Regions from separate parts of the Mesorhizobium sp. M0894 genome, predicted to be linked through region 1. Evidence: predicted binding sites of a transcription regulator. Region 1 holds the regulator's gene; the other holds the start of a gene.
The links. The regulator LexA, encoded in region 1, represses DNA repair genes until DNA is damaged. The targets are predictions, from matches to a motif close to TGTTCNNNNTGTGTTCNG.
Positions count from the first base shown of each region.

Region 2: a site for LexA is predicted at 3,358-3,375, ahead of NKH91_RS09735 (ATP-dependent helicase). Genes of this name have one in related genera too.

Region 1 is NZ_JAMYOG010000002.1:299,148-306,388, reverse strand. It holds gene gltX (glutamate--tRNA ligase) at 1-571, opposite strand, end outside; gene NKH91_RS04790 (ComEC/Rec2 family competence protein) at 668-3,133, shown strand; gene lexA (transcriptional repressor LexA) at 3,127-3,858, opposite strand; gene kynU (kynureninase) at 4,330-5,577, shown strand; gene NKH91_RS04775 (hormone-sensitive lipase) at 5,673-6,503, shown strand; gene NKH91_RS04770 (molybdopterin molybdotransferase MoeA) at 6,511-7,241, opposite strand, start outside.
Region 2 is NZ_JAMYOG010000004.1:109,353-116,593, reverse strand. It holds gene NKH91_RS09745 (dienelactone hydrolase family protein) at 1-636, opposite strand, end outside; gene NKH91_RS09740 (glucose/quinate/shikimate family membrane-bound PQQ-dependent dehydrogenase) at 854-3,166, opposite strand; gene NKH91_RS09735 (ATP-dependent helicase) at 3,417-6,224, shown strand; gene NKH91_RS09730 (ABC transporter permease) at 6,234-7,241, opposite strand, start outside.

The sequences.
Region 1 (7,241 bases):
CGACGACGACGGCATGCATGTAGGTCGGGTTGCCGTCCGAGCGCAGAATAATGAAATCGTCGAGATCCTTGTTGGGAAAGCGCACGTCGCCCTGGACGCGGTCATGCACAACCGTCTCGCCGTCTGTCGGCGCCTTGATGCGGATCGCCCCCTTGGCGCCGGCCGGCGCCTCCGAGGGGTCGCGATCGCGCCAGCGGCCGTCATAGCGGGGAGGCAGCCCCTTGGCCCGTGCGCTCTCGCGCATTGCCTCCAACTCGGCAGGCGTCGCGTAACAATAATAGGCCTTGCCCATGCGAACGAGTTCCTCGGCCACCTCGCGATGGCGCGGCGCACGCTCGAACTGCGACACCGGCTCACCGTCCCATGTCAGGCCAAGCCAGGAAAGCCCGTCGAGGATGGCCGCGGTTGCCGCATCGGTGGAACGCTCGCGGTCGGTGTCCTCGATGCGCAGCAGCATCGTGCCGGCTGTGTGCTTGGCATACAGCCAGTTGAACAGCGCCGTGCGCGCCCCGCCAATATGCAGATAGCCGGTGGGCGAGGGGGCAAAACGGGTGACGACCTTGTCGGGCATGGAACTCTCAGGCAGGCGAAGGAAGTGGGTTTGCGGACTTTCGCGCGTTGCGCGTTCATGTAGCATAGGAGGTCGAGGGCGCAAGGGGCAGACCCGATGGCTGTGCGAGGCCGTGGTGCGGGCGAGGGCGAGGACGTTGGCAGCGGCGTCAGCGAACGCTTGCTGTTTGCCGCGCCCGTGCCTGTCCTGCCGGCACCGGCATTGCTGCCGGTTCCACGCTTTGATGCCCCGTCGCTGCCGGCGAGCGACCCAGCAACGGTTCTCGTGCCCGCGGCCGAGCCCATCGTGCGCCTACGCCGGCGTTTCCGCCTCCCGTCACCGTCCCGTATCCGCAACGGCGTAACCTCGGCGGTCGGCCTGGAGCTCGACCGTGGGGTCGCCTTCCTGCTGGTGCCGGTGTTCCTCGCATGCGGGGTGGTCGTATATTTTGCGCTGGCGGTGGAGCCGGCCTTTCCACAGCCGATCGCAATCGTCGCCTTGGCAGCCCTCTGTGCCGTCGCCTCGCGGTCGTGGCCCAGAACCCGCCTGTGCTTCATGGCGGCGTTGCTCTGCGCGCTTGGCGTGCTTGCCGCCAAGGTCGAGACCTGGCGTGTCGGAACGCATATGCTCGGTTCCGAAATCTCGACGCGCCTCACGGGTCGCGTCGTATCGTTCGAGCCCATGGCGAGCGGCCGCATCAGGCTGACGATCGATGTGATCTCAACCGCCAGGCCGACACTGCGCTACATGCCGGAACGGGTCCGCGTTTCGGCGATGAAAATACCGGCTGAGCTGACCGCCGGTTCCGAGATCGCCGGCTATGTGCGGCTGCTGCCGCCGACCGGGCCGGTGCGGCCCGACAGCTATGATTTCTCCTTCGACAGCTATTTTGCCGGTATCGGCGGCAGCGGCTTTTTTCTCGGCAATCCGAAAGTCGTGTCGTCGGGCAGCATGCCGTTTGCCGCGCGGCTTTCTTCCGCGATCGAAGACGCGCGCGAATCCATCGCCGACCATATCCGCAGCCGCATCGGCGGCGCCGAGGGCGAGATTGCTGCTGCGCTGATCGTCGGCGTGCGCGCTGGCATTCCCGAGGAGATCAACGAAGCGATGCGGCGTACCGGCATCTACCACATCATCTCCATCTCGGGGCTGCATATGGCGTTGGTCGCCGGCACCATTATGGCGCTGCTGCGCGGCGCCTTTGCGCTGTTTCCCGATTTCTCATCGCGACGGCCGGTCAAGAAATACGCGGCGGCCGCCGCGCTTTTTTCGATTGCGGCCTACCTCGTCTTTTCCGGCATTGTGGTGGCGGCCGAACGCAGCTTCATCATGTTGGCGGTGATGCTTATCGCCGTGCTGTTCGACCGGGCCGCGCTCACCATGCGCAACCTGGCGATCTCGGCCATCGCGGTCATTCTGGTGTCGCCGCACGAGGTGGTCGGTCCGAGCTTCCAGATGTCCTTCGCCGCGACGGCGGCCCTTGTCGGCGCCTATGCAGGCTGGTCCGATTACCGCGCCGGCGGGGCCACCACGCCGCCGCCCCGGCGGTCGCCGCTACGCTTTGCCACTAGAAAGGTACTGCTGGGCATGGGCGGCCTGGCGATGACCTCGATCATTGCAGGGAGCGCCACGGCGCTTTTCGCCATATGGCATTTCCAGCGCGTGGCGCCGCTCAGCCTGTTCGCCAATCTGGCCATCATGCCTATTGTCTCACTGGTCGTCATGCCCTTCGCCGTCCTCAGTGCGCTGGCGATGCCGTTCGGCGCGGATGGGCCTTTCCTCTACGTGATGGGCAAGGGGCTGACGGCGATGATCGCCCTGTCCGGGTGGATCTCCGAGCGCTCGCCGATCGATGCGGTCGGGCTGATTTCGCTGAGATCTGTCCTTTTGGTGACGATCGCCCTCGTCATTGCCAGCATGGCGACGACCTGGTTGCGGCTCGTGGCCCTTCCTTTTGCGCTCGCCGGCTTGCTAACGACAACGCAGACGCGCGTACCCGATGTATTGATCTCGGAGGACGCACGGCTCGTCGCGCTGCCGATCGGCAGCGGGGAACTCGCGGTCAACCGGGCACGCCCGAATGAGTTCACCATCGACAACTGGAAACGCGCGCTCACATCAGAGGCTATCGTCGCGCCGGAAACACCTGGAAAGAACGATCCGCAATTCGACATTGCCGATCCGGCCGACTTACCGCCGGGCATGCCGTTCATTTGCACGGACGGTCTCTGCCTTGCCAGGCATCCATCCGGCGCGATCATCGCGCTAGCCAATGACCGCGAAACTGCACGGCCAGCCTGCGCCTTTGCCAGCTTGATCGTCATCGACGACGCCACCGCCCATAATCCCTGCTACTACGACCGGCTGGTCCTCGTCGTCACCAAACGGCAACTGGCGCGCGCGGGAAGTGCGGCCGTCTATTTCGATCCACAAGCGGCAACACGCGCCGAAATCCGCTTCGCCGTCGAAAAATCATACCGGCCCTGGCACGTGCAGCGGAAATTTTCACGCGCGGCGCGGGGCATGCCGCCATACCGCAGAGCCGACAAGCCAAAAGCCGGCGCCAAGGGCGCAGCTCAGTAGCGGCGGATCAGCCCAACGAGCTTGCCCTGCACCTTGACCCTGTCTGGTCCGAAGATGCGCGTCTCGTAGGCCGGATTGGCGGCTTCCAGGGCGATCGAGGCGCCCTTGCGGCGGAACCGCTTCAGCGTCGCTTCTTCCTCGTCGACCAGTGCCACCACGATCTCACCGGGGCTCGCCGTATCGGCATTGCGGATGATCACCGTGTCGCCGTCGAAAATGCCAGCCTCGATCATCGAATCGCCTTTGACCTCGAGCGCATAATGCTCGCCGCCCATGATCATGTCCGGCGGCACCGAGATCGAATGCGTCTGGTGCTGGATGGCATCGATCGGCACACCAGCGGCGATGCGGCCCATCACCGGGATAGACACGGCGGCGACGACATCGTCGTCATTGCCGGCTGCAGGGACGCGCGACGATGTCGGCTTGCCTTGCCGAGGACCTTGCCCAAGACTGCCCTGGATGACACTCGGCGAGAACTTGCGTGCCGCATTGAGGCCGGGGGCGATCGAATCGGGCAGGCGCAGCACCTCCAGCGCACGGGCCCTGTTGGGCAAACGGCGAATGAAGCCGCGCTCCTCCAGCGCCGTAATCAGCCGGTGGATTCCCGATTTGGAAGCCAGGTCGAGCGCTTCCTTCATCTCGTCGAAGGAGGGCGGGATACCGCTTTCCTTCAGCCTTTCGTGGATGAACATAAGCAGTTCGTGTTGTTTGCGTGTCAGCATAGCGACCCCCAACAGAATCAGAAAAACAAACCCAGAACAAACACTATCTGTTCCAGTTGTGTTCCGCAACTGTTTAAAGTTTAATGAATGTGTTAGGGCTCGGGTAACGATACCACTCGCCAAACCGGGACGCTGCATTTTCACCGCCGCGGGCCTCATCGCCTTGATTCTGCTTTCGTTTGCGGCCTCTGGGTTTCCAGAAGGCGGCACTGGTATCGGCCGTCAGCCGGCAAAGGGGCACGGAATTGAAGCCGTATCGACTGTGCGGTTTGGTCAATGCACCGTGAACGAAACGAACTCAAAACGCCAACCTTGGGTTGGCTTGGCTCCTGGTTTCCACCGCATGGTCAGGCAACTTGTCGCCGGTGGAGCCTTGCTGCGCGATACCAGGTAATGGAGAACCGCTCGTGACCGATGGATGCCGTCGATGCGTGTCCGGCGTTGCGGTGAATCTTGGGGAGCAGACAAATCATGACAGGAATTCCCGATCTCGTGGCCATAAGGGCGATGGATGCTGCAGATCCGCTGCGCGCGATGCGGGACCGCTTTGTGCTGCCGCAAGGAGTGATCTATCTCGACGGCAATTCGCTAGGGGCCGCTTCGCGTGCCGCTTTCGATGAATTGAGCAAGGCAGTGACCGAAGAATGGGCGCATGATCTCATCCGCGCCTGGAACACGGCCGGCTGGTTCAACATGCCGCTCGAACTTGGCGACCAGCTCGGGCGCCTGATCGGTGCCGCGGCCGGCCAGACGGTGGTCTGCGACACGACATCGGTCAACATCTACAAGCTGCTGCACGCCGCCATGGCCATGCGGCCGGAGCGGCAGGTCATCGTCGCCGAGGGCGACAGTTTTCCGACAGACCTCTACATGGCTGAGGGTGTGGTTTCGACGCGAAAAGATACGCTGCTGCGCCTCTCGGGGGTCGACGCGCCGAGCATCGAAGAGCTGATCGACGAACGCACCGCCGTGGTGCTGGTCAACCACGTCAACTACAAGTCGGGCGAACTGCGCGACATGCCGGCGCTGACGCGCAGGGCCCAGGAAGCCGGGGCGATGATCGTCTGGGATCTCTGCCACACCGCCGGTGCGATGCCAGTCGAGCTCGACACGGCGAACGCCGATTTTGCCGTTGGCTGCACCTACAAATATCTGAATGGCGGACCGGGCGCGCCTGCCTTCATCTATGCGGCTGAGCGGCATCTTGCCGACATCCAGCAGCCGCTCACCGGCTGGTGGGGCCATGCACGGCCCTTCGCCTTCGAGCCAGGCTATGCGGCCGGCACCGGCATCCGCCGGTTTCTGTGCGGCACCCAGCCGGTCCTGTCTATGCGCACGCTGAAGGGCGCGCTCGACATCTGGAACGATGTCGACATGACGGCGGTGCGCAAGAAGAGCATCGCGCTGGCCGATCTGTTCATCGAGCTTGTCGAGGCAAAGTGCGGCACTTACGGGCTAACGCTCGAAAGCACGCGCGACGGGGAAAAACGCGGCAGCCAGATTTCATTCATGCACGAGCATGGCTACCAGATCATGCGCGCGCTGATCGAACGTGGCGTGATCGGCGATTTTCGCGCGCCATCGACCATGCGCTTCGGCTTCACCCCGCTCTATGTCGGCTATGCCGATGTCTGGCAGGCCGTCGAAGTGCTTGAGGACATCCTGCGCACCGGTGCGTGGAAGGATGCGCGCTTCGCCATCAAGGCGGCTGTCACTTGAGATTGATGCGAGAGCTGGAATCGTGAGGCTGGCGACGACGCGCCGCGCGATGCTCACGGTCGTTGCAAGGCCATATTGCCAGGGGAGGGCGCAGGGTGTTCGAACGTCACATTGCCGATTGGGACAACGCCTATGCCAACGGCGCCAACATAGCCGGCAGCGATCGCTGGCCGGCGGCCTGGGTCGAGCCCGCGCGGGTTTTTCGCGACGTGCTTTCGACCGAGGGCCGGGCGCGGCTCGACATGGCCTATGGCGATGGCCCACGCAACCGGCTCGATCTTTTCCTGCCGGCCACCAAGCCCAAGGGGCTCGTGGTGTTCGTCCATGGCGGCTACTGGATGGCATTCGACAAGAGTTTCTGGTCGCATCTTGCCGCTGGCGCTGTTGATCGCGGCTATGCCGTGGCGATGCCGTCCTACACGCTCTGTCCGCAGATGCGCATTGGCGGCATCGTCAAGGAAGTCGGCGCGGCGATCGGCAAGGCGGCGGGGATGGTCGCAGGGCCGCTGATGCTGACCGGACACTCGGCCGGTGGCCATCTTGTTAGCCGGATGGTTACGACGACGACGCCGCTGGCGCCCGAAATTGTCCGGCGCATTCGCCATGTCGTATCGATCTCGGGTGTGCACGATTTGCGCCCGATCATGCGCACCGGCATGAACGAGACGCTGGCGATCGATGAGGCCGAGGCGCAGGCCGAAAGCCCGGTGCTGCTGCGCCCGATGGACAAGGCCCGCCTGACCTGCTGGGCCGGCGGCGGCGAGCGCGCCGAATTCCTGCGCCAGAGCGCGTTGCTGGCCAATATCTGGATCGGCCTGGGTGCCGCGACCAGTTCGGTGGTCGAGCCTGACCGGCATCATTTCAACATCATCGACGGTTTGGCCGATCCAGACCATCCGCTGACCCGGACCTTGATCTCGGAGTGAGGCAGGTTCAGCGTAGCATCAGCACGTCGCAGGCGGCGCCCGCCGCCGCGGCGGGCGTGAACGGCGCACGGACGATCAGCCCGTTGGCATCGGCCAGCATTTTCAGCATCGAGGAGTCCTGGATGCCGAACGGCGTCGCCACGAGCGTACCGGCGTCGTCTGTGACAACAGCCCGCACATAATCTTGCCTGAGATCGTTGGCCGGCATGGCAGCGCCGAGCCGTGCCTCACGCATATCCTGCTGAAAGGCGCGGCCGCCGAGCCGCGCCAGCAGCGGCTTCAGGAAGAGCTGGGTGCAGACCAGGCTCGCCACCGGATTGCCGGGCAAGCCGATGCAGCGAATGTCGCCCAGCCGCCCGAACATCAGCGGCTTGCCCGGCCGCATGGCGATCTTCCAGAAATCGAGAGTCATGCCTTGCCCGGTCAGCACGTCATGGACGAAATCGTGGTCACCGACCGAGGCACCGCCCAGCGTGACGATGACGTTCGCGCCAGCCTTCACGGCCTTTTCCACCAGCGCAGCGATCGCCTCCCTGCGGTCCGGCGCGATGCCAAGGTCGAGCACTCGCGCACCGACCGACTGTGCGGCGGCGGCGACACCATAGGCGTTGGAGGAGATGATCTGGTCGGGGCCAAGCTCGCTGCCCGGCGGCAGCAATTCGTCGCCGGTGGCGATGATGGCGACCAACGGCCTTTTGACCACGCCGACCTCGGGGTGGTTGGCCGATGCCGCCAGCG
Region 2 (7,241 bases), on a different contig from region 1:
CATGCCGTAATAGGCAACGGCGGCTGCAAGATCCGGCGCGTTGACGGCCAGCATGTTCACCGTGCCGCCGCCCCAGCAGAAGCCGACGGCGCCGACCTTGCCGTTGCCGTCCTTGTGGCCTTTGAGGTAGGCGACCGTTGCGACGGCATTGGTGGCGACCTGTGCTGGATCGAGCTGGGAAAACAGGTCACGTGCCCTGTTTTCATCGGCCGGCGTGCCGCCGAGCGGTGTCATGAAGTCCGGGGCAAGCGCCACGAACCCCTCCAGCGCCACGCGCCGCGCCACGTCGCGAATATGCGGGTTGAGCCCCCGGTTTTCGTGCACGACGATGACCGTGCCCAGCTTGCCGGTCTGACCCGCCGGCTTGACCAGATAACCCTTCATCTCGCCGCCGCTGCCTGGATAGCTGATGTCCTCGCCTTTCACGCGCGGATCGTTTTCCGCGACGATTGCCGCCTGGGCCGAATTCGCCGCCAGCAGCGGCGAGATCGCGGCCGCTGCCGCACCCGACCCGGCAAGCCTGGTCAACTGCTCCATGAAGCGCCGCCGGTCGAGCGTCAGATGCGTGTATTCATCATAGGCATCGATCATCGCCTGGGTAATGACAGGCTTGGCGGGGCCGGCAGGTGTTGTCATGGCGCGCTCCTAGGTCTTCGGCCCCCGGCAGCAACATAGGGTCGAAGCCTGGCTGGTCCAGTCACGGCTGAGTGAGGGCTGCCATAAGTCTCTGCACGATGGCCTTGATGCCGCGTTGGTCCAGCAGGCCGAGACAGCCGCCGGCCCGCAGCTGACCAACGAGGTACTTGCATCGGTACCCGACCTGAAAGGGCATCTCGGGCTCTGAGGAACTTCTCTATTTCGGCAGCGTATAGGCCATCACATAATCGCCCGGCTTGGTGCCGACCGAGCCGTGGCCGCCGGCAACGATGACGACGAACTGGCGTCCGTCGGCTACCGTGTAGGTCATCGGTGTCGACTGCCCGCCGGCAGGCAGCCGCGCCTGCCAGAGCTGTTTGCCGGTCGTCAGGTCATAAGCGCGCACATAGTCGTCGACCGCCGCACCGAGAAAGGCGACGCCGCCGGCAGTGATCATCGGCCCGCCAATGCCCGGCACGCCGACCTTGAACGGCAGCGGCAGCGGCGTCATGTCGTAGACGGTGCCGTTGCGATGCTTGTAGACGATCTTGCCGGTCCGAAGGTCGGCGCCGGCCACATAGCCCCACGGAGGCGCCTGGCAGGGAATGCCGAGCGGCGACAGGAATGGCTTCAATATCACTGCGTAAGGCGCACCGTCATTGCGGTTCAGGCCTTGTTCGCTGCCCTTGGTATCGCCCGGCGGCGGCACGTCGGCGCGCGGCACCAATTTGGAGATGAACGCCAGGTATGTCGGCATGCCGAACATCACCTGCCGGACCGGATCGACTGCCACGCCGCCCCAGTTGAAGGTGCCGAAATTGCCGGGATAGATCAGCGAGCCTTGCAGCGACGGCGGCGTATAGCGGCCCTCATACCGCAGCTTCCGAAGCTCGATCCGGCAGGCCAGCTGGTCGAACATGGTGATGCCCCACATATCCGCGCCGGTCAGTGGCTTCGGACTGAAGCTGAGGTCCGAGACCGGCTGCGTCGGCGAGGTATGGTCGCCTTCGATCGCGCCGCCCGGCGCCGGCACTTCCTTGACCGGAACGACCGGCTCGCCGCTGCGCCGGTCGAGCACATAGAGGTCGCCCTGCTTGGTCGGCCCGACCAGCGCCGGCACCACACCACTGGCCGTGGTTATGTCGACCAGCGTCGGCTGCGCCGGCACGTCCATGTCCCAGAGATCGTGATGCACGGTCTGCCGCACCCAGCGCAATTGTCCGGTGTTGAGATCGAGCGCGGTGATCGAGGAAGAGAATTTCTCGTCATTGGCGCTGCGTCCGGCGCCGAGCTGGTCCGGCGTCTTGTTGCCGAGCGGCACATAGAGCAGGCCGAGCTTCTCGTCGGCGCTCGCCGTCGACCACATATTGGGCGAGTTGTTGGTGTAGGTCTGGCCCGGCGGCAGCGGCGTCGTCTGGTCCGGATTGCCGGAATCCCAATTCCATAACAGCGCGCCGGTGTCGGCATCGTAGGCACGGATGACCCCGGACGGCTCCTGCGTCGAATAATTGTCGTTGACCGCGCCGCCGACGATGATCTTGTTGGCGACGATCAGCGGCGCGGAAGTCGAATAGTAATAGCCCGGCTTCGGATATGGCATGTTGGCGAGCAGGTTCAGCGTGCCGCCCTCGGCAAATGTCGGACAGACCTGGCCATTCGCCGCGTCGAGCGCGATCAGCCGGGCGTCCGATGTCGGCAGATAGATGCGCGTGGCGCAGGGCTGGCCGGCGGCGATCTTGGCATCGGCATAGTAAGCCACGCCGCGGCAGGTCTGGTGCTGGCGGTCCTTGTTGAGCTTGACCTGCGGATCGAAGCGCCATTTCTCCTTGCCGCTCGCGGCATCGATGGCGATGGCGAAATTATGCGGCGTGCAGATGTAGAGCGTGTCGGCGATTTTCAGCGGCGTCACCTGATAGGTCGTCTCGCCGATGTCGTCGGGCCCTTTCACGTCGCCGGTGCGATAGGTCCAGGCCGGCTGCAGATTGGCAACGTTTTCGGGGGTGATCTGGTCGAGCGGCGAATAGCGCTGGCCATATTGCGTGCGACCGTAATAGTGCCATTCGCCGGCCGGCACATTGCCGCCGAGTTCGGCCGTCGGCGTCACCTTGTCGGTGTTGAGTTGGCCGGCAATATCCTTTGGGTCCGTCGTCATCGAATAACCGGCGACGCCGAGCGATGCCAGCACCGCGAGGATCAGCGGCGCTCGTCCGTCGGGACCGGTAAGCCCGCGCCGCGCCCATGGCGTCAATAGCCACAGCGCGACAAGCACGATGATGCCGCCGCGCGGGCCGAGCTCCCACCAGTCGAAGCCGGTTTCCCAGACAGCCCAGGCGAGCGTGCCGAGCACGATCGCCGCGTAGAGCCACAGCGCCGTGGATCTGCGCCTGTAGAGCAGCCAGGCAGCGATCAGGAAAGCTATGCCGGCGATGACGTAATACCAGCTGCCGCCCAGCGTCACGAGCCAGATGCCGCCGCCGCCAAGCGCCAGGCCGATGAGGAAAAGGATCAGGGAGGTGATGACCACAGCCAAGACGGTGCTCCTTCGACTGGTGCGCTCCGCGACGCGTCCATGGGCAACCCCGCATTGCGTGCCTGCCCCCACGCAACTTTCTCCGGCCCGCTTCCCCTGTCAAGCAAGCTCGGCGTTTTACGGCGTCGACCCACGGCAAGCTCGGCGTTTTGGTTAGCGGACCCATTCAGATTGTGAGTCTACCGACTGGACAGAACAAAACGGAGACACTTCTGGCCTTTCGCTGCCGAATCACTACATTCGGGGAGAGATGTCCGGCTTTTCGGAAGACATGCCCTTTTTTGACGAACCGAACGCGCGGCCCGTGGCCCCGTCGGGCATCGCCGCGCGCGCCATGGCTGCCCGCAGCAATCAAAACAACGCGCCCGATTATCTCAACGGCCTCAACCCCGAGCAGCGGCTGGCGGTGGAAACCACCGAAGGCCCGGTGCTGGTGCTGGCCGGCGCCGGCACCGGCAAGACGCGCGTCTTGACCACCCGCATCGCCCACATCCTTGCCACCGGCAAGGCCTTCCCTTCGCAGATCCTCGCCGTCACCTTCACCAACAAGGCGGCGCGCGAGATGAAGCAGCGCATCGGCCTGTTGATCGGCGAAGGCAATGTCGAGGGCATGCCGTGGCTCGGCACCTTCCACTCGATTGGCGTGAAGCTGCTGCGCCGACATGCCGAGCTGGCCGGGCTCAAATCCGACTTCACCATTCTCGACACCGACGATGTCGTGCGGCTGATCAAACAGCTCATCCAGGCGGAAGGGCTGGACGACAAGCGCTGGCCGGCCAAGCAGTTCGCCCAGATGATCGACGGCTGGAAGAACAAGGGCCTCGGTCCCGCCGACATCCCCGAGGGCGATGCCCGTGCCTTCGCCAACGGCAAGGGCCGCGAACTCTACAAGGCCTATCAGGAGCGGCTGCAGACGCTGAATGCCTGTGACTTCGGCGATCTCCTATGTCACCCGATCCGCATCTTCCGCGCCAATCCGGACGTGCTGAAGGAATACCACAAGCGCTTCCGCTACATCCTCGTCGACGAGTACCAGGACACCAACACCGCACAGTACATGTGGCTGCGCCTGCTGGCCCAGCGGCCTCAAGGCAAGCCAATCTCCCCCCTCGCGGGGGAGATGTCCGGCAGGACAGAGGGGGGCGCGAAGGATCGCGACGCTTCCAATGGTCCTGGCGGAAACGCTGGCGGGACAGCGCCCCCCTCTGTCGGCTCCGCCGACATCTCCCCCACGAGGGGGGAGATTGGGCGCTCTTCGGCCGAAGGCCGCAAGCCCGACCGGGCGTCGGCCGGCCAGGCCGCCCCCGCGGAGGCCAGCGAGCGAAGCTCGCGCGCGGCCGTGAGCGAAAGCAAAGTTAACATCTGCTGCGTCGGCGACGACGACCAGTCGATCTATGGCTGGCGCGGCGCCGAAGTCGACAACATCCTGCGCTTCGACAAGGATTTCCCCGGCGCCACCATCATCCGGCTGGAGCGCAACTACCGCTCGACCGCGCACATCCTCGGCACCGCCTCGCATCTCATCGCCCACAATGAGGGCCGCTTCGGCAAGACGCTGTTTACCGAGAAGATCGCCGAGGACGACGAGAAGGTGCATGTCCACGCCGCCTGGGATTCCGAGGAGGAGGCCCGCGCCGTCGGCGAGACCATCGAGGCCTACCAGCGCCAGAAGCACAATTTGAACGATATGGCGATTCTCGTCCGCGCGTCTTTCCAGATGCGCGAATTCGAGGACCGCTTCGTCACGCTCGGGCTCAATTACCGCGTCATCGGCGGCCCGCGCTTCTATGAGCGGCTCGAGATTCGCGACGCATTGGCCTTCTTCCGCGTCGTCGCACAAGGCGCCGACGACCTCGCCTTCGAGCGCATCGTCAACGTGCCGAAACGCGGGTTGGGCGAGGCCACCATCCGCCAGGTCCACGACACCGCACGCGCGCTGCGCATCCCGATGCTGGAGGCGGCGGCAAAACTGGCCGAAAGCGACGAGCTGAAGCCGAAGCCGCGTGCCGCACTTCGCGAGGTATCAGCCAATTTCGAGCGCTGGCAAAAGGCTCTCGAAACCACCCCGCACACCGAACTCGCCGAGACCATTTTGGAGGAGAGCGGCTACACCGACATGTGGAAGAACGACCGCTCGGTCGAAGCGCCCGGCCGGCTGGAGAACCTAAAGGAGCTGATACGCTCCATGGAGGAGTATGAATCGCTGCGCTCCTTCCTCGAACATGTCGCGCTGGTGATGGACGCCGAGCAGAACGCTGAGCTCGACGCCGTCAACATCATGACGCTGCATTCGGCCAAGGGCCTCGAATTCGAAACCGTGTTCCTGCCCGGCTGGGAGGAAGGCCTGTTCCCGCACCAGCGTTCCCTCGACGAGGGTGGCCGGTCCGGGCTCGAGGAGGAGCGCCGCCTTGCCTATGTCGGCCTGACCCGCGCCAAGAAGAACCTGCATCTCTGGTTTGTCTCCAACCGCCGCATCCACGGCCTCTGGCAATCGACCATCCCGTCGCGCTTCCTCGACGAGCTGCCGGAAGCCCATGTCGAGGTCGCCGAGAGCGGCAACTCCTATGGCGGCTACGGCAATGCCTATGGTGGCGGCTCGTTCGCTCCCGGTCGTGGCGGCCAGGGGGCTGGAAGACAGAATCCTTATGGGGCGTCGCGCTTCGATAACATCGGTGGCAACAACGGCGCCGAGAAATCCGGCGCCTTCTCCAGCACCTATGCGACACCGGGCTGGCAACGTGCTCAGGCCAACCGCACCGAAGCGACCGACCGCAATTGGGGCACGCGCTCCGGCCACCAGGTCGAGCGCATCGGCTATGGCGAAACCGACTCGGGCTACGGTGCCGGCCGCACCTCGATCAAGGGCCGCACCATCGACGGCGAGCTGGTCGCCAAATCCGTCGCCGACACGCCCTCCCCCTTCAGCGTTGGCGACCGCGTCTTCCACCAGAAATTCGGCAACGGCAACATCTCGGCCATCGAAGGCAACAAGCTGACCATCGACTTCGACAAGGCCGGCCAGAAACGCGTGCTGGACGGGTTTGTCACGGGGGTTTGAGGCCGCCGGTCACCGATACCGCGCTTGGTTCCACTTATGGCCGAGCAGCGACAGGATGATGATCAGCCCGTTGAAGAACTGGACGTAGAAGCCGCTCAGTCCCGCCGCGACGACGCCGGTCTGGATGAAGGACACCGTAACCGCGCCGATCGCGCCGCCGACGACGGTGCCGATGCCGCCCCAGGTCGGCGTGCCTCCGACGAATACCGATGCCAGCACCGGCAGCAGGTATCCGTCGCCCGCCGTCGGCCACCAGGTGAAGTTGATCATTACCGAGAACGTGCCGGCGATCGCCGCGCCGATACCGACGAAGACGAACACTTTCACCCTGACGCGCTTGACATCGATGCCCATCTGCTGGGCGCTGTCGGGATTGTCGCCGACCACCTTGACCTGGGCACCGAAGCGATGGCGGTTGTAGAGCAGCGCCGACAGCACGACGAAGGCGATGGCCCAGAATATCTGCACCGGGATGCCGTAAAGCTGGCTGGAGAAGATCTTGTAGGCCCAGCTGTCGGCAAGGCCGGTCAGCGCGGTCGACCTGCCCTCGTTGATGATCTGGATCAGGCCGCGCAGCAGGAAATTCATGCCGAGCGTGGCGATCAGCGACGACAGCCCGCCATAGACGACCAGCGAGCCGACCAGGAAGCCGAGCAGCATGCCGGTGACGATTGCGGCGGCGATGCCGACGAACGGGTCGTAGCCGGCCTGCACGACCAGCGCGAAGACCCACGAGGCGAAGCCCATCGTCGCCGGAAACGACAGGTCGATCTCGCCACAGGTGACGACGAAGACGAGCGGCACCACCACGAACAGCGCCACAGGCAGCGTGGTCAGCACGGAACTATAGAGATACCAGCTGGTGAAGACCGCCGGATTGGCGATCATGAACACCGCCATCATCACGATGAACACGGCAAGCGTGCCGAGTGCGGCGCGGTTGTCGAGGACAAAGCCGCGCAGCCAGTTATCGGACGGGTGTTTCCATGCCTTTCGGGCGGCATCGCTGCTGCCTAG